Regions from separate parts of the Salmonella sp. HY31 genome, predicted to be linked through region 1. Evidence: predicted binding sites of a transcription regulator. Region 1 holds the regulator's gene; the other holds the start of a gene.

Region 1 (8,088 bases):
GAACAGAGGAAGGGAGGAACCCTTGCCGAAAAGGCCATCCGTGGTGAATCGGGAACGCTCCGGTTCCCGTTAATGCCTAATAATTATCGTAATATAAACAACCGGGAATCAGTATAGGCCGCAATTTTTGATGATTCAACCGAAAATTGTTAGCGTGCTAATTAACCGGGGTTAACAAACCTCTAGTGAGACTTCTCGTGGGCGACATCGGCATGCGCAAATCCGGCCTCATTGCACGCTGCATGAGACTGCATTTTGTAGCCTAACGCCGCCAGAACAACGGTAAAGAGCATTACGCTGGTGGTGGTCAGCAGCGGCGTGCTGATGAGCCATGAAACCACCAGGCTTGCCAGGAAACATAACCCCAGTTGCAGCGTATTTTGCAGCGCCGCAGCACGCCCCGTGGCTTGAGGGAAAGGGCGTAACGCTTGCGCGACGACGATAGGGTAGATTGCGCCATTAGCAATCGCCATTACGCAGAACGGAATCAGGATCTCCACCAGTGAGGCATTATTCAGGAAGCCCGTTCCCCAGGTGGCGATAACGCTCAGCGCATACAGCCCTAACAGCCACGGAAGCAATTGGTAACCCTGCCATTTTTGTAGCGCCGCGCGGCAGCCATATCCGCCAATCAGAAAAGCGATGGTTTGAGGAACATAGCTCAGGCCAATCACTGCCGGGCTGTAACCCATCGCGCTGAGAATGAACGGGGAACCCGTTAACCACGCAAAAAAGCTGGCGGAACAGGCGGCATAAATCAGTACATTACCGCGATAGGTTTTAGAGCGTAGCAACGTCGCAAAAGTGAGTTTATCCTGTCCCTCGGCATGTGCTTTTACCGATGGTTTTAAGCGCAGCGCTGGCAACATCAGCAACAACGTAATCGCAAACAGCGTGGCGAAAATCGCCTGCCATGAGAAATGCGTCAGTATCCAGCTTCCCAGTAAGGGCGCAAGCGCCGGGGATAATCCTACCAGTGGCATGATAGTGGCGAAGATACGATTAATTTTTTGCGAAGGATAATAATCGGTCACCAGCGCTTGCCAGATTACCGTTGCCGCACAAACGCCGACGGCCTGCACAAAGCGTAGCGTCAGCAGTGCTGCCGCGCTTTCTACCCACAGCATCCCCAGACTTCCGAGCGCAAAGATGGATAACCCCAGCAGTAAAATCGGTTTACGGCCATAACGATCCGATAGCGGTCCCCAGAGTAGTTGTGCGACGGCAAAGCCAGCTAAAAACAGGCTGAGGCTGGCGCTGACAGCGGCAGCAGGCGTTTGTAAATCCGCCTGTATGGCGGCAAACGCGGGCAGGTACATGTCCGTAGCCAGAAACCCCAGCACGCTAAGACCGGCTAACCAGACTAAAAAACCTTTTCCAGGTTGCATATTTGTTTCTCTTTCTTATCAGACAGACATTGTCGCAGAGTGTAGGGAGTGAAATTACGGTTGTGAAACGTTAATATTTGTCCAGTGAATTCAAAATTTTTGTAGGCAAATTATGTGGTCGGAATACTCGCTTGAAGTGGTTGACGCCGTGGCGCGCAATGGCAGTTTTAGCGCGGCGGCGCAGGAACTGCACCGTGTGCCTTCGGCAGTCAGTTACACCGTTCGTCAGTTAGAGGAGTGGCTGGCCGTACCGCTTTTTGTACGACGTCACCGTGATGTTGAACTTACGCCTGCTGGCGTCTGGTTTTTAAAAGAAGGGCGTTCTGTTATCAAAAAAATGCAGATCACTCGTCAACAGTGTCAGCAAATTGCTAATGGCTGGCGCGGGCAGTTGGCTATTGCGGTGGATAATATCGTCAGACCAGAACGTACCCGGCAGATGATCGTCGATTTCTATCGCCATTTTGACGATGTGGAACTGCTGGTTTTTCAGGAGGTGTTTAACGGCGTCTGGGACGCGCTCTCCGACGGGCGAGTCGAACTGGCTATTGGGGCGACGCAGGCGATTCCGGTAGGGGGACGTTATGCTTTTCGGGATATGGGTACCCTGAGCTGGAGTTGCGTAGTGGCAAGCGATCACCCGCTGGCGGCGATGCCGGGACCGTTAAGCGATGATACCCTGCGCAACTGGCCGTCGCTGGTCAGAGAAGATACCTCGCGAACCTTACCGAAACGGATTACCTGGTTGCTGGATAACCAAAAAAGGGTTGTAGTACCGGACTGGGAGTCATCGGCAACCTGCCTGTCAGCAGGATTATGCGTGGGAATGGTGCCGACGCACTTTGCCCGACAGTGGATAGACAGCGGAAAATGGGTGGCGCTGACGTTAGAGAATCCGTTTCCCGATGCGGCCTGTTGCCTGACGTGGCAGCAAAACGAGGCCTCGCCCGCGCTGGCATGGCTGCTGGATTATTTGGGCGATAGCGAAACGTTGAATCGGGAGTGGTTGCGGGAGCCTGAAGAGGCTCCCGACAGCGGGGATTAACGTCGATAGTCGCGGAACGGGCCGTCAGCGACCGAGCGACGCTCAACCAGGCGTGGATGAACTTCAATAGACTGTGACTCTTCGCGCTTATTGACGATGCGATCCAATAGCATATTAAATGCGGTTTCGCCTAAAGAGTCTTTGGGCTGGTGAATCGTCGTCAGCGCCGGGGTAAAGAAGCGGGCGTTACGCACATTGTCATAACCGATCACCGAAACGTCCTGCGGTACGCGAAGCCCCATTTCGTCTGCCGCGCAAAGCGCGCCCATCGCCATAATATCGCCGCCGCAGAAAACGGCGGTAGGGCGATGTGACTGCGATAAGATTTGCTGCATCGCGTGGTAACCGGACTCCGGCTCGAAGTCGCCCTGAACAATCCAGTTGTCTGGCACGTTGATCAGCGCCTCCTCCATTGCCTTCATGAAGCCTGCCAGCCGACCCGCGCCGGTGTTGCGCTCCAGCGGACCGGGAATAACGCCGATATCCCGGTGACCGCGCTCAACCAGATAACGACCCGCCATATAGCCGCCTGCAAAGGCGTTATCAATCACCGTATCGGTAAAATCGGCCTTCGCTTCACCCCAGTCCATCACCACCATCGGAATATGGCGATACTCTTCCAGCATGGAAAGCAGAGGTTCCGGGTACTCAGAACACATCACCAGCAGGCCATCCACGCGCTTTTGCGCCATCATGGACAGGTAGGCGCGCTGTTTTTCCAGGTTATTCCAGGCGTTGCCCAAAATCAGCGTATAGCCTTTCTGAAAGCAGTTTTTTTCAACCGCCTCGATAATTTCTGCAAAATAGGCCGCTTCGCTGCTGGTCGCCAGTAAGCCTATCGATTTGGTATGGTTGACCTTCAGGCTACGCGCGACGGCGCTGGGAGAGTAGTGCAGCTCTTTAATCGCTGCCCAGACCGCGTTACGCGTTTCTTCAGCGACAAAACGCGTTTTGTTGATTACGTGTGATACAGTTGTAGTGGAAACGTTTGCTCGTTTCGCTACATCTTTAATTGTTGCCATTACATTTCACTCCAGACCCTCGCTAAGCTCCTGAGAAACGCCAGGTAAACGTTTGCCTACACACACCCTAATCGCAACGTCAGGGTTGCGGCATGCCGGAAAAACGACACGGAACGTCAGGAAGGGGTCAATGGCCGTTACGCTAATTCAGTAAGCCTGGAATTTTGTCTGATCTTGAGGAAAAGGGGAAGCGTTAAAAACAGTTATCAATATAAAACATGAGAGATTTTTGTGCGGGAATGTGCAAAAATGCGCTATATCACTTTTTGTGTGGGAATAAAAAGGAGAAAACTTGATGAGTACCGACCTGAAATTTTCGTTGATCACTACGCTTATTGTTCTGGGCTTGATTGTCGCAGGTGGATTAACGGCCGCTCTGCACTGATTCCCTCTCTTCTGAGGGAGGGCGTTTCCTCTATTCTATCCCTCTCTAAAACGCAGAAGGCGTACCTTCTGCGTGCTCAGACTTATGCGGCGAGATTTTTCGCGACAAATTCCCAGTTAACCAGCGCCCAAAAATGCTCCAGATAGTTTGGACGGGCGTTGCGGTAGTCGATGTAATACGCGTGTTCCCACACATCAACCGTCAGCAGCGGCGTCGCATCTGTGGTCAGCGGCGTACCGGCATTTGAGGTAGAGACGATAGCCAGTTTGCCATCAGCGCCTTTTACCAGCCATGTCCAGCCGGAACCAAAGTTTTTGATAGCGGCATCTGTGAACTGCGTTTTAAATTCCGCGAAGCTGCCAAAAGATGCCGCGATAGCATCAGCCAGTTTCCCGGTCGGTTCGCCGCCAGCATTTGGTGCCAGGCAGTTCCAGTAGAACGTATGGTTCCACACCTGAGCGGCGTTATTAAAGATGCCGCCTTCGGAAGCACGCACGATCTCTTCCAGCGATTTGCCTTCAAACGCCGTGCCTTTGATCAAATTATTAAGATTGGTCACGTAAGTCTGATGATGTTTGCCATAGTGATATTCCAGCGTCTCAGCAGAAATATGCGGCGCCAGAGCATCTTTGGCATACGGTAATGCAGGTAATTCGAACGACATTGCTTCTCTCCTTATTATTAATATTGCGCACGCACAATAACCCTGGTGCGCGTAAGGATAGGGTAGCAAATTGAGCGGGGGCGCAAAAGAAGAAGTTATCCTGTCGTTAAACGACAGGATAAAATATTAGCGAATTGTTTTAGGGGTCATCACCCGGCGGGCGCCGACATAATGGCGCTGCCAGTATTCTTCGTTCAGCGAGGTGATCTTAATTTCCTGACCGCTGCGCGGAGACTGGATAAACTTACCGTTGCCGACATAGACGCCAACGTGATCGGCGGTGCCGCGCCCCTGCGTACGGAAGAACACCAGATCGCCGTTTTTCAACTCGCTGCGCTCAATGGGCGCCGCGTCACGCAGGTGATACATCTCATTCGCCGTTCGGGGGATACGGATCTTCACTAAATCTTTATAGGCATAATAAACCAGACCGCTGCAATCAAAACCGGTGCGCGGCGACGCGCCTCCCCAGTGATACGGCTTACCAATCTGATTCATGAGCTTGGACATCGCGGTTTTCGTCGCTTTTTGTACTTTAGTCCGATGCGCATCGGCAATAGAGAGCGGCAATGTTCCTTTCCCCTTCACGCAGTGCGGCTTACGGCCTTTACGCGTCGTGCATTTTTCCGTCACGTCGAGGGCGGCGATTGACGTGGGCGCGGTTCTGTTACGGCGATGTGTCGTATGACGAGATTTCGTGGAAGCGATGGTACGTTTTGGCGTAGAAGCGGAAGAAGAACGGCTGGTTTTTGAGGTTGTTTTTACGTTTTTTTTGTTGGTCTTACTGATCTGTTTGGGCGTTGTGCTTTTCTTTTTATCTGCCGTTTTAGTGACATGAGAAACAGCAGGCGTCGCTTTGGCTTGCCTGGAAGCATGGGCCATTGGCGTAAAAGGGAGAGTAGTAAAAAGTAAAGCACAGAGCGTGATCGAGATTTTGTTTATCCGCGCCACTGAGCAATCCTCTGTTAAAGGCAGGCGATCATGCCTGCGTATGATTTACAAAACCTGATAATTCTAATCTACAAAAGCACAGATTGGTAATTGCTTTTGGTTTCTGAAGCTGTGTTTCGTTAACAGATGTAAAAAAAATAGCAATTAATGCTAAACACGAACGCGTTATCTACGAATCACTGCGTGGCAACCCGCTTAAAAGATATTTTGTATGCAACTTATTCCCGCAGACGGTAAAATAATAAGGCATGATGAAAATGTTATTTTCCGTTGCCAGCCTGACCCGTTACAATGACAGGCTTCGGTCGTAAAAGAAGTTAAGGAAGCGAGACAATGAGCACCACTATCGAAAAAATCCAGCGCCAGATCGCTGAAAACCCGATTCTCCTGTATATGAAAGGTTCACCAAAACTGCCAAGCTGTGGTTTCTCTGCGCAGGCCGTTCAGGCGCTTTCCGCCTGTGGGGAACGTTTTGCCTATGTTGATATCCTGCAAAACCCGGATATTCGCGCAGAATTACCGAAATACGCCAACTGGCCGACATTCCCACAACTGTGGGTGGATGGCGAGCTGGTCGGCGGGTGTGATATTGTGATTGAAATGTATCAGCGTGGTGAGTTGCAGCAGCTTATTAAAGAAACTGCCGCAAAATATAAAACTCAGGAGCCGGACGCAGAATAATCTGTGAAAGGGGAAAGCGACCTGTAAAGGTCGCTTTTTTGCCGTCATAGTGAGCAAAAGCGGCGTCGTTAGCCACGTTATTTGTCTGTCGGCAAGGGTAACGGCCAGCCGCCCAGGCGCTTCCAGCGATTGACGATTTCACAAAACAGCACCGCTGTCCGCTCGGTATCATACAAAGCAGAGTGGGCCTTTTCGCCGTCAAACTCCATACCCGCCGCCAGGCACGCTTTTGACAACACCGTTTGTCCCAGCGCCAGTCCGCTCAATGCCGCGGTATCAAAGGTGACGAACGGATGAAACGGGTTACGTTTCAGCGAGGCGCGCTCTGCGGCGGCCATCATAAAACTGTGATCAAAAGTGGCGTTATGCGCGACCATAATGGCGCGGCTACAGCCACTTTCTTTGATACCTTTACGCACCATTTTGAAAATAGCATGTAGCGCCTCATATTCACTCACCGCGCCGCGTAGTGGGTTAGAGGGATCGATACCGTTAAACGCGAGCGCTTCCGGCTGTAAGTTGGCTCCAGCGAACGGCTCCACATGGAAATGCAGCGTCATGTCCGGCATCAGCCAGCCTTGTTCATCCATTTTCAGCGTGATGGCGGCGATTTCGAGCAGCGCATCGGTTTTAGCGTTAAACCCTGCAGTTTCAACGTCGATGACGACAGGATAAAAACCACGAAAACGGTCGCACAGACCGGAAAGTTGAGCGTTATCGGACATCTGAGTCTCTTAATACGAAAAAATGCAGCGCGCATTATGGCAAATTTTACGCCGGGATGCAGTAAAACAACGGGCACAGTGACCTGCGCCCGACGGGGAATCAGTTACCCAGACCGCGGCCTGCGTCTTTAGCTTCAATCAATTCGATTTTATAGCCATCCGGATCTTCAACGAAGGCGATGATGGTTGAACCGCCTTTCACCGGCCCTGCTTCACGGGTCACGTTGCCGCCGTTCTGACGAATACGTTCACAGGCTTCAGCGGCATTGTCAACGCTCAGCGCGATGTGCCCATACGCATTGCCCATGTCGTAGCTCTCAACGCCCCAGTTATAGGTAAGTTCGATGACCGCTTCTTCCGTTTCCGGACCATATCCCACAAAGGCCAGCGAGTATTTGTATTCCGGATTCTCACTGGTACGCAGCAGTTTCATGCCCAGAACGTTAGTGTAAAAAGCGATGGAACGCTGCAAGTCGCCGACGCGCAGCATAGTATGCAATAAACGCATTTTCGTTGTCCTTAAAATAGTCAAGATATTCAAAGTATAGCGGCGATGTGAGGCCGCTATCAATGGAATTACAGAGTAGGGTAGTCAGTGTAGCCTTCCGCGCCGCCGCCATAAAAACTTTCGGGACGCTGTGGATTGAGTTTCGCGTTACGTTGCAGACGCGCCACCAGATCCGGGTTAGCGATGTAATCGCGACCAAACGCCACGGCGTCAATCAGCCCTTTTTCGATCAGCGTTTCCGCTTTTTCTGGCGTATAGGCGCCAGCGCCGATGATGGGACCGGGGAAACACGCGCGGATTTTTTTACGGAATGCTTCGCTATAAGGCGTGCCGCCCGCCCAGTCTGGTTCAGACATATGCAGATAAGCAATGCCGCGTTTGCCTAACGCTTCAATAAGATAGAGGGCATCGGCTTCTTCATTTGGGCCGTTATCGACATTCTGGAAAGTGCCGACAGGAGAAAGGCGGATGCCGATACGATCCGCGCCCCATTCCTCAATGCCGGCATCAACCACTTCCAGCACCAGACGGGCGCGATTCTCTACGCTGCCGCCGTACTGATCGGTACGGTGATTAGAAGAAGGTGAGAGGAACTGATGTAGCAGATAACCGTGCGCGGAGTGCAGCTCCACCAGATCGAAGCCTGCTTCTCGGGCATTGGCGATAGCCTGGCGGAAGTCGTTGACGATCCTCTGGATCTCGTGAGTATCCAGCGCGCG
Region 2 (8,088 bases), 860 kb from region 1:
GTAGGCCAGTACGATAGCGACCAACAGCGGCGCTAACAGGCCGCTAAAGAAAAAGAGGATGCTAAAACCAGCCACCAGAATGACCAGCAAGGCAATCGCCTCCGGGTCGCTGAAGCGACGGCGATACCATTGCATTAACATTTCGAGCATAAAACCCTTCCCAGAACTCAACTGCGGGATTGTGATGCCGAATTGTATCGAAATGTCACAAAAAAGACTTCGCTTTTTATCGTTGATTCAGGAAACTAAAACAGTGCGTCTGTGCTCATCACAGTTACACTTATGAAGTGTCGGAGCGTGGAACGATATTTCACGAAGTTGGTCAAAGGGCTATCTCAAAATAACAGGATAGAGGTTATGTTCAGGCAGTTGAAAAAAAACCTGGTGGCAACCCTCATTGCAGCATTGGCTCTCGGTCAGGTCGCGCCCGCATTTGCCGACCCTGCCGACACGCTGCCCGATATGGGAACCTCGGCAGGAAGCACGCTTTCTATTGGACAAGAGATGCAAATGGGCGACTTTTATGTGCGCCAGCTACGCGGCAGCGCGCCGTTAATCAACGATCCGCTGCTGGTGCAATACATTAACGCTCTCGGAATGCGCCTGGTCTCACACGCCTACTCCGTCAAAACGCCCTTCCATTTTTTCTTGATCAATAATGACGAAATCAACGCCTTCGCGTTCTTTGGCGGCAATGTGGTGCTGCACTCGGCGCTTTTTCGCTATGCGGATAACGAAAGCCAGCTAGCCTCAGTCATGGCGCATGAAATCTCCCACGTTACGCAGCGCCACCTGGCGCGCGCGATGGAAGATCAAAAGCGCAGCGCGCCGCTCACCTGGGTGGGCGCGCTCGGTTCCATTTTGCTGGCAATGGCCAGCCCACAAGCCGGTATGGCGGCACTAACCGGTACTCTGGCGGGAACGCGCCAGGGGATGATAAGCTTCACCCAGCAAAATGAGCAAGAAGCCGACCGTATTGGTATTCAGGTACTGCAACGCGCCGGATTTGACCCACAGGCGATGCCCTCTTTCCTCGAAAAACTGCTCGACCAGGCGCGTTACTCCACGCGCCCGCCTGAAATTTTGCTCACTCACCCCTTACCGGAAAGCCGCCTTGCGGATGCCCGCAACCGCGCAAACCAGATGCGCCCGGTCGTGGTACAATCTTCCGCCGACTTCTATCTCGCCAAAGCGCGTACCCTGGGAATGTATAATTCCGGACGTAACCAGCTCACCAGCGACCTGTTGGATCAGTGGTCTAAAGGCAACGTGCGTCAGCAACATGCGGCACAATATGGCCGGGCGTTGCAGGCGATGGAGGCGAGCAAGTACGATGAAGCGCGCAAAACGTTACAGCCGCTATTAAGCGCGGAACCGAACAATGCCTGGTATCTTGACCTCGCCACCGATATTGACCTGGGGCAGAAAAGAGCCAGCGACGCGATTAATCGCCTGAAAAATGCCCGCGATCTGCGCGTTAATCCGGTGCTGCAGTTAAACCTCGCCAATGCATACCTCCAGGGAGGCCAGCCGAAAGCGGCGGAAACCATTCTGAATCGCTATACCTTTAGCCATAAAGATGATGGCAACGGCTGGGATCTGCTTGCTCAGGCCGAAGCCGCGCTGAACAACCGCGATCAGGAGCTGGCGGCGCGCGCCGAAGGTTATGCGCTGGCGGGACAACTGGATCAGGCAATTTCACTGCTCAGTAGCGCCAGCTCCCAGGCGAAACTGGGTAGCCAGCAACAGGCGCGTTACGATGCGCGTATCGACCAGTTGCGCCAGTTACAGGAACGCTTCAAGCCATACACGAAAATGTAATCGCCATTTATTAGCCGGATGGCGTCACAAGGAGAACTCATGACCGACACGATTAAAATCTACCATAACCCGCGCTGCTCGAAGAGCCGCGACACGCTGAATCTGCTGAAATCTAACGGCGTGGAACCGGAAGTGGTGCTTTATCTGGATACGCCCGCCGATGCCGCCACCGTGCGTGAACTGCTGCGTATGTTGGGCATGTCCAGCGCGCGCGAACTGATGCGCCAGAAAGAAGACCTTTATAAAACGCTTCACCTGGCGGATAGCCAGCTTAGCGAGGAGGCGTTAATTCAGGCGCTGGTTGAACACCCTATACTGATGGAGCGCCCCATTGTGGTGGCGAATGGTCAGGCACGTATTGGTCGGCCGCCTGAGCAGGTACTGGACATCCTCGGTTAACCGCTGAACGCCGCCGTCGCGGCGTATTACAGTTTCAGAATCTCTTTGACAAACGGGATCGTCAGTTTTCGCTGGGCAGTGATCGACGCATGATCGAGCTGATCCAGCGTCATAAACAGCGTGCGCATTTCGCGATCGAGCCGTTTAAGCAAAAACCGTCCGACATCTTCCGGCAGTTCAAACCCCCGTAGCCGGGCGCGCAACTGTAGCGCCTGAAGTTTATCTTCATCCGAAAGAGGCTGGAGTTTATAGATTTGCCCCCAGTCCAGGCGGGAAGCGAGATCGGGCAAGCCCAGATTTAACTGTCTTGGCGGACGATCGCCGGTGATCAATAACCGCGTCTTACCGGACTCCAGAATACGGTTATAGAGATCAAAGATCGCCATCTCCCACAGTTCATCGCCAGCGACGCACTCAATGTTATCAATACACACCAGCGAGAGGTGTTCCATACCGTCGAGCACTTCCGGCACGAACCAGGTGCGTTTATCGAGCGGGACGTAGCCTACCGCATCTCCACGCTGCGACAATTCCGCGCAGGCGGCATGCAACAAATGGCTGCGGCCCGCACCTTCACGCGCCCAAAGGTAGATATATCCACTATGTTCCTGACGCAACACGTTTTGTAACGCGGCCAGTAGAGAGGCGTTATCCCCCGGCCAGAAACTTGCGAAAGTTTCGTCGTCAGGAAGATAAAGTGGCAAAGAGAGCTGTGCCGGTGTGTTCAGAGATACCTCAACCCAGGATTGCATAAAATCGTGCTGAGTTTACCACATAATTCTCTTGAGATAGAACCAGGCAGCATCGCTGCCCGGCAACCCGTTACCGATGCGGCGGCTCCACATCATTTGCCTCCAGCACAACTTCTTCCGGACGCAACAGGCTAATCAGTTTAAAAATCAGGCTAAGGCCAATCCCGACGATGGTCGCCAGCGCCATCCCTTTCAATTCTGCCGCGCCGATAGCCACTTTCGCGCCGCTCACGCCGATGATCAAAATTACCGAGGTGAGGATCAGGTTTTGCGCTTTGTTATAATCGACTTTCGATTCGATCAATACGCGAATCCCCGACGCGCCGATAACGCCGTACAGCAGCAGCGAGACGCCGCCCATCACTGGTAACGGGATAATCTGAATCGCCGCCGCCAGTTTGCCGACGCAGGAAAGCAGAATGGCGAAAATCGCCGCGCCGCCAATAACCCAGGTACTGTAAACGCGAGTTATCGCCATGACGCCAATATTTTCACCATAGGTGGTATTCGGCGTGGAGCCGAAGAAGCCGGAGACGATCGTCGACAGTCCATTGGCGAACATCGAGCGGTGCAAACCGGGATCGCGTACCAGATCTTTTTTGACGATATTCGCCGTTACCACCAGATGACCGACATGCTCGGCAATCACTACCAACGCCGCAGGCAGAATCGTCAGGATCGCGAACCATTCAAAACGCGGCGTATAGAAGGTCGGCAGCGCAAACCAGTGCGCCTGGGCAATCGGCGTGGTATCGACCACCCCCAGCGCGAACGACAGCGCATAGCCCACCAGCACGCCAATCAAAATAGGAATGATCGCCAGGAAACCACGAAACAGTACGGAGCCGAACACCGTCACCGCCAGCGTGACCATGGAGATAATAATCGTTTTTGTGTCCGGCGATTGCCCTTGCGCAGGGAGCAATCCGGCCATCCCCGCCGCGACGCCTGCCAGCTCCAGACCGATAACAGCAACGATTGCGCCCATTGCCGCAGGCGGGAACATCACATCCAGCCAGCCTGTGCCCGCTTTTTTAACGATGAAAGAGACCAGGCAGAATAATACGCCGCACATAATAAAACCGCCCAGCGCCACTTCATAACCCAGCGGCAACAGCAGTAATACCGGCGAAATAAAGGCAAAGCTCGATCCCAGGTAGGCAGGGATTTTACCTTTGCAGATAAAGAGATACAGCAACGTTCCGATACCGTTAAACAGCAGAACCGTCGCGGGGTTGATATGAAACAGAACTGGCACCAGCACGGTCGCGCCAAACATGGCGAAAAGGTGCTGCAAACTAAGCGGGATTGTTTGTAAAAGCGGCGGTCTTTCACTCACCCCGATAGCACGGCGCGTCATAGTGTTTTCCTCTGAGTGTGTTTGTTATGAGTTGTTTTATTCAAAAAAAAGCCGACTCTTAAAGTCGGCTTTTCATCATTTATTCACTTATTTAGTACCAAAAATCTTATCGCCGGCATCGCCAAGCCCTGGAATAATGTATCCGTGCTCGTTAAGCCCCTGATCGATAGAAGCGGTGTACAGTTCAACGTCCGGGTGCGCTTTTTCCAGCGCCGCAATGCCTTCCGGCGCGGCGACCAGCACCAGCACCTTAATGCTGCTACAGCCTGCTTTTTTCAGCAGGTCGATGGTCGCGATGACAGAACCGCCAGTCGCCAGCATCGGGTCGACGATCAGCGCCATGCGCTCATCAATGTTCGATACCAGTTTCTGGAAATAAGGTACTGGCTCAAGCGTCTCTTCGTTACGGTACATCCCGACTACGCTGATACGCGCGCTCGGTACGTTTTCCAGAACGCCTTCCATCATGCCCAGACCCGCACGCAGAATCGGCACAACGGTAATTTTTTTACCTTTGATCTGGTCAATTTCCACCGGGCCATTCCAGCCTTCGATGGTGACTTTTTCCGTTTCCAGGTCGGCTGTCGCTTCATACGTCAGCAGGCTGCCTACTTCTGAGGCGAGTTCACGAAAGCGTTTAGTGCTAATGTCGTTTTCACGCATCAGACCCAGCTTGTGTTTGACGAGTGGGTGTTTGACTTCCACGATCTTCATACTCTTCTCCTATCCTCAGATGACTGGCAACCACAAAAAAAATCGCCGGATTATACCGCTTTTCCTCTCTGGCGCAACACAATGTATGCTTGACCTGGATCAACCAAAAGCGCTGATCGCGGAAAAGCGAGTATAAATCACTCACGTTGAAACCAGCGCCTACCGCCATCAACCTATTGAATTTTAACAGGTGATAATCTTTCTCGTCCACATATCGTAAACCAAGTGCCGGATATCCTTTTCTTTTTTACCAACAGGGAAAATTTTCAAGCAGCGGCCGAAACCATACCAAAAAATCGCCCGGACATGCAGGGCGCAGACCACGCTCGCAAACGTTTGCTTTCCCTGTTAGAATTGCGCCGAATTTAACTTTTACCGCAAGAAAAAACGTGGGGAACCAGGCAGTGACCGATAAAACCTCTCTTAGCTATAAAGATGCCGGCGTCGATATTGATGCGGGTAACGCTCTGGTTGATCGAATCAAAGGCGTAGTGAAGAAAACTCGCCGCCCGGAGGTTATGGGCGGTCTGGGCGGTTTCGGTGCGCTGTGCGCGTTGCCGCAAAAATATCGTGAACCGGTACTGGTTTCCGGCACTGACGGCGTAGGCACCAAACTTCGCCTGGCGATGGATTTAAAACGTCACGACGCTATCGGTATTGATCTGGTGGCGATGTGCGTAAACGATCTGGTCGTTCAGGGCGCGGAACCGCTGTTTTTCCTCGATTACTATGCCACCGGTAAACTGGATGTCGATACCGCCGCCAGTGTGATCAACGGTATTGCCGAAGGCTGCCTGCAATCTGGTTGCGCGCTGGTCGGCGGCGAGACGGCGGAAATGCCGGGCATGTATCACGGCGAAGATTACGACGTGGCGGGTTTCTGCGTTGGCGTAGTCGAAAAATCAGAAATCATCGACGGCTCCCGGGTTGCCGAAGGCGACGTGCTGATTGCGCTCGGCTCCAGCGGCCCGCACTCGAATGGATATTCGCTGGTGCGTAAAATTATTGACGTTAGCGGCTGCGATCCACAAACCACTCTGCTGGAAGGGAAGCCACTTGCCGATCATCTGCTTGAACCGACCCGTATCTACGTAAAATCGGTTCTGGAACTGATTGAAAATATCGATGTACACGCTATCGCACACCTCACCGGCGGCGGCTTTTGGGAAAATATTCCGCGCGTTCTGCCGGAGAATACCCAGGCGGTAATTAATGAGTCGTCCTGGCAATGGCCCGCCATCTTTACCTGGCTGCAAACCGCCGGTAACGTCAGTCGACATGAAATGTACCGTACCTTTAACTGCGGCGTCGGCATGGTGATTGCGCTATCCTCTCCGGAAGCGGACAAAGCGCTTGCTCTGCTAAACGAGAAAGGTGAAAACGCATGGAAAATCGGTATCATCAAAGCCTCTGATTCCGAACAGCGTGTGGTTATTGAATAATGAATATTGTGGTGCTGATTTCCGGCAACGGAAGCAATTTACAGGCGATTATCGATGCCTGCAAAGCAAAGAAAATTAAAGGCACCCTCAGGGCAGTATTCAGCAATAAGGCTGACGCGTTCGGCCTTGAACGCGCCAGAGAAGCCAGTATTCCGGCACAAGCGCTGACTGCCGATCGGTTTGGCAGCCGCGACGCCTTCGATCGCGAGCTGATTCGCGAGATAGACGCGTATTCGCCTGATGTGGTCGTGCTGGCCGGTTTTATGCGTATTCTGAGTCCGGCGTTTGTCGCGCATTACCACGGGCGTCTGCTGAACATTCACCCTTCCCTGCTGCCAAAATATCCGGGGTTGCATACCCATCGCCAGGCGCTGGAAAACGGCGATGAGGAGCATGGTACCTCGGTGCATTTCGTGACAGACGAACTCGACGGCGGTCCGGTCATTCTCCAGGCGAAGGTGCCGATTTTTGCCGACGACAACGAAAATGATATCATCGCACGCGTACAAACTCAGGAACACGCGATTTATCCGCTGGTGATCGGCTGGTTTGCGGAGGGGCGTTTAAAGATGCGCGATAACGCCGCCTGGCTGGACGGGCGTCGTCTGCCGCCGCAAGGTTATGCGTCTGACGAATAATACGCCATCTGATGTGGCTGCGTCTGCTTGCCGGATGGCGGCATAAATGCCTATCCGGCCTACTCTTTTTCCTTCCTTTATGCTATCAGTTTATTGTCATACTTTTCTGACGCAGTTGGACATTAACGCGTAATGCTCGCCATAATCATCAGGCAGTGTCCCGTGAATAAAACGGAGTATAAGTAGTAATGGGTCAGGAAAAGTTATATATCGAGAAAGAACTGAGCTGGTTAGCATTTAACGAACGCGTATTACAGGAAGCAGCGGATAAATCCAACCCGCTGATTGAGCGGATGCGGTTCCTGGGTATCTATTCTAATAACCTCGACGAGTTCTACAAAGTGCGTTTCGCCGAACTGAAACGACGCATTATTATCAGCGAAGAACAGGGCTCAAATTCTCATTCACGCCATTTGTTAGGCAAAATTCAGTCCCGCGTGTTGAAAGCAGACCAGGAGTTCGACGGCCTGTACAACGAATTACTGCTGGAGATGGCGCGTAATCAAATCTTTCTGATCAACGAGCGTCAGCTCTCGGTGAACCAACAGAGCTGGTTGCGCCACTATTTTAAGCACTATTTGCGCCAGCACATTACCCCGATTCTTATTAACCGGGAGACGGACCTTGTTCAGTTTTTAAAAGATGATTACACCTATCTGGCGGTGGAGATTATCCGCGGCGACACCATCAACTATGCGCTGCTGGAGATACCGTCCGACAAAGTCCCACGCTTCGTTAATCTGCCGCCGGAGACACCGCGCAGACGCAAGCCGATGATCCTTCTGGATAATATTCTGCGCTACTGCCTGGATGACATTTTTAAAGGGTTCTTCGATTATGACGCGCTTAACGCCTATTCGATGAAAATGACCCGCGATGCTGAATATGATCTGGTGCATGAGATGGAATCCAGTCTAATGGAGCTGATGTCTTCCAGCCTGAAGCAGCGCCTGACCGCTGAA

The links. The regulator PurR, encoded in region 1, represses purine synthesis genes. The targets are predictions, from matches to a motif close to CANGCAAACGTTTGCNTG.
Region 2: a site for PurR is predicted at 5,372-5,389, ahead of purM (phosphoribosylformylglycinamidine cyclo-ligase). Genes of this name have one in related genera too.

The regions. Positions count from the first base shown of each region.
Region 1 covers NZ_CP170479.1:2,116,697-2,124,784, forward strand. Annotated here, with positions in the region: gene punC (purine nucleoside transporter PunC) at 183-1,388, opposite strand; gene punR (DNA-binding transcriptional activator PunR) at 1,501-2,433, shown strand; gene purR (HTH-type transcriptional repressor PurR) at 2,430-3,455, opposite strand; gene ACE15A_RS10015 (YnhF family membrane protein) at 3,751-3,840, shown strand; gene sodB (superoxide dismutase [Fe]) at 3,923-4,504, opposite strand; gene ACE15A_RS10025 (C40 family peptidase) at 4,631-5,455, opposite strand; gene grxD (monothiol glutaredoxin 4) at 5,789-6,136, shown strand; gene rnt (ribonuclease T) at 6,214-6,861, opposite strand; gene gloA (lactoylglutathione lyase) at 6,962-7,369, opposite strand; gene ACE15A_RS10045 (alkene reductase) at 7,438-8,088, opposite strand, start outside.
Region 2 covers NZ_CP170479.1:1,252,472-1,260,559, reverse strand. Annotated here, with positions in the region: gene ACE15A_RS05850 (AI-2E family transporter) at 1-150, opposite strand, end outside; gene bepA (beta-barrel assembly-enhancing protease) at 358-1,821, shown strand; gene arsC (arsenate reductase (glutaredoxin)) at 1,861-2,220, shown strand; gene ACE15A_RS05835 (DnaA inactivator Hda) at 2,247-2,948, opposite strand; gene uraA (uracil permease) at 3,043-4,332, opposite strand; gene upp (uracil phosphoribosyltransferase) at 4,420-5,046, opposite strand; gene purM (phosphoribosylformylglycinamidine cyclo-ligase) at 5,451-6,488, shown strand; gene purN (phosphoribosylglycinamide formyltransferase) at 6,488-7,126, shown strand; gene ppk1 (polyphosphate kinase 1) at 7,315-8,088, shown strand, end outside.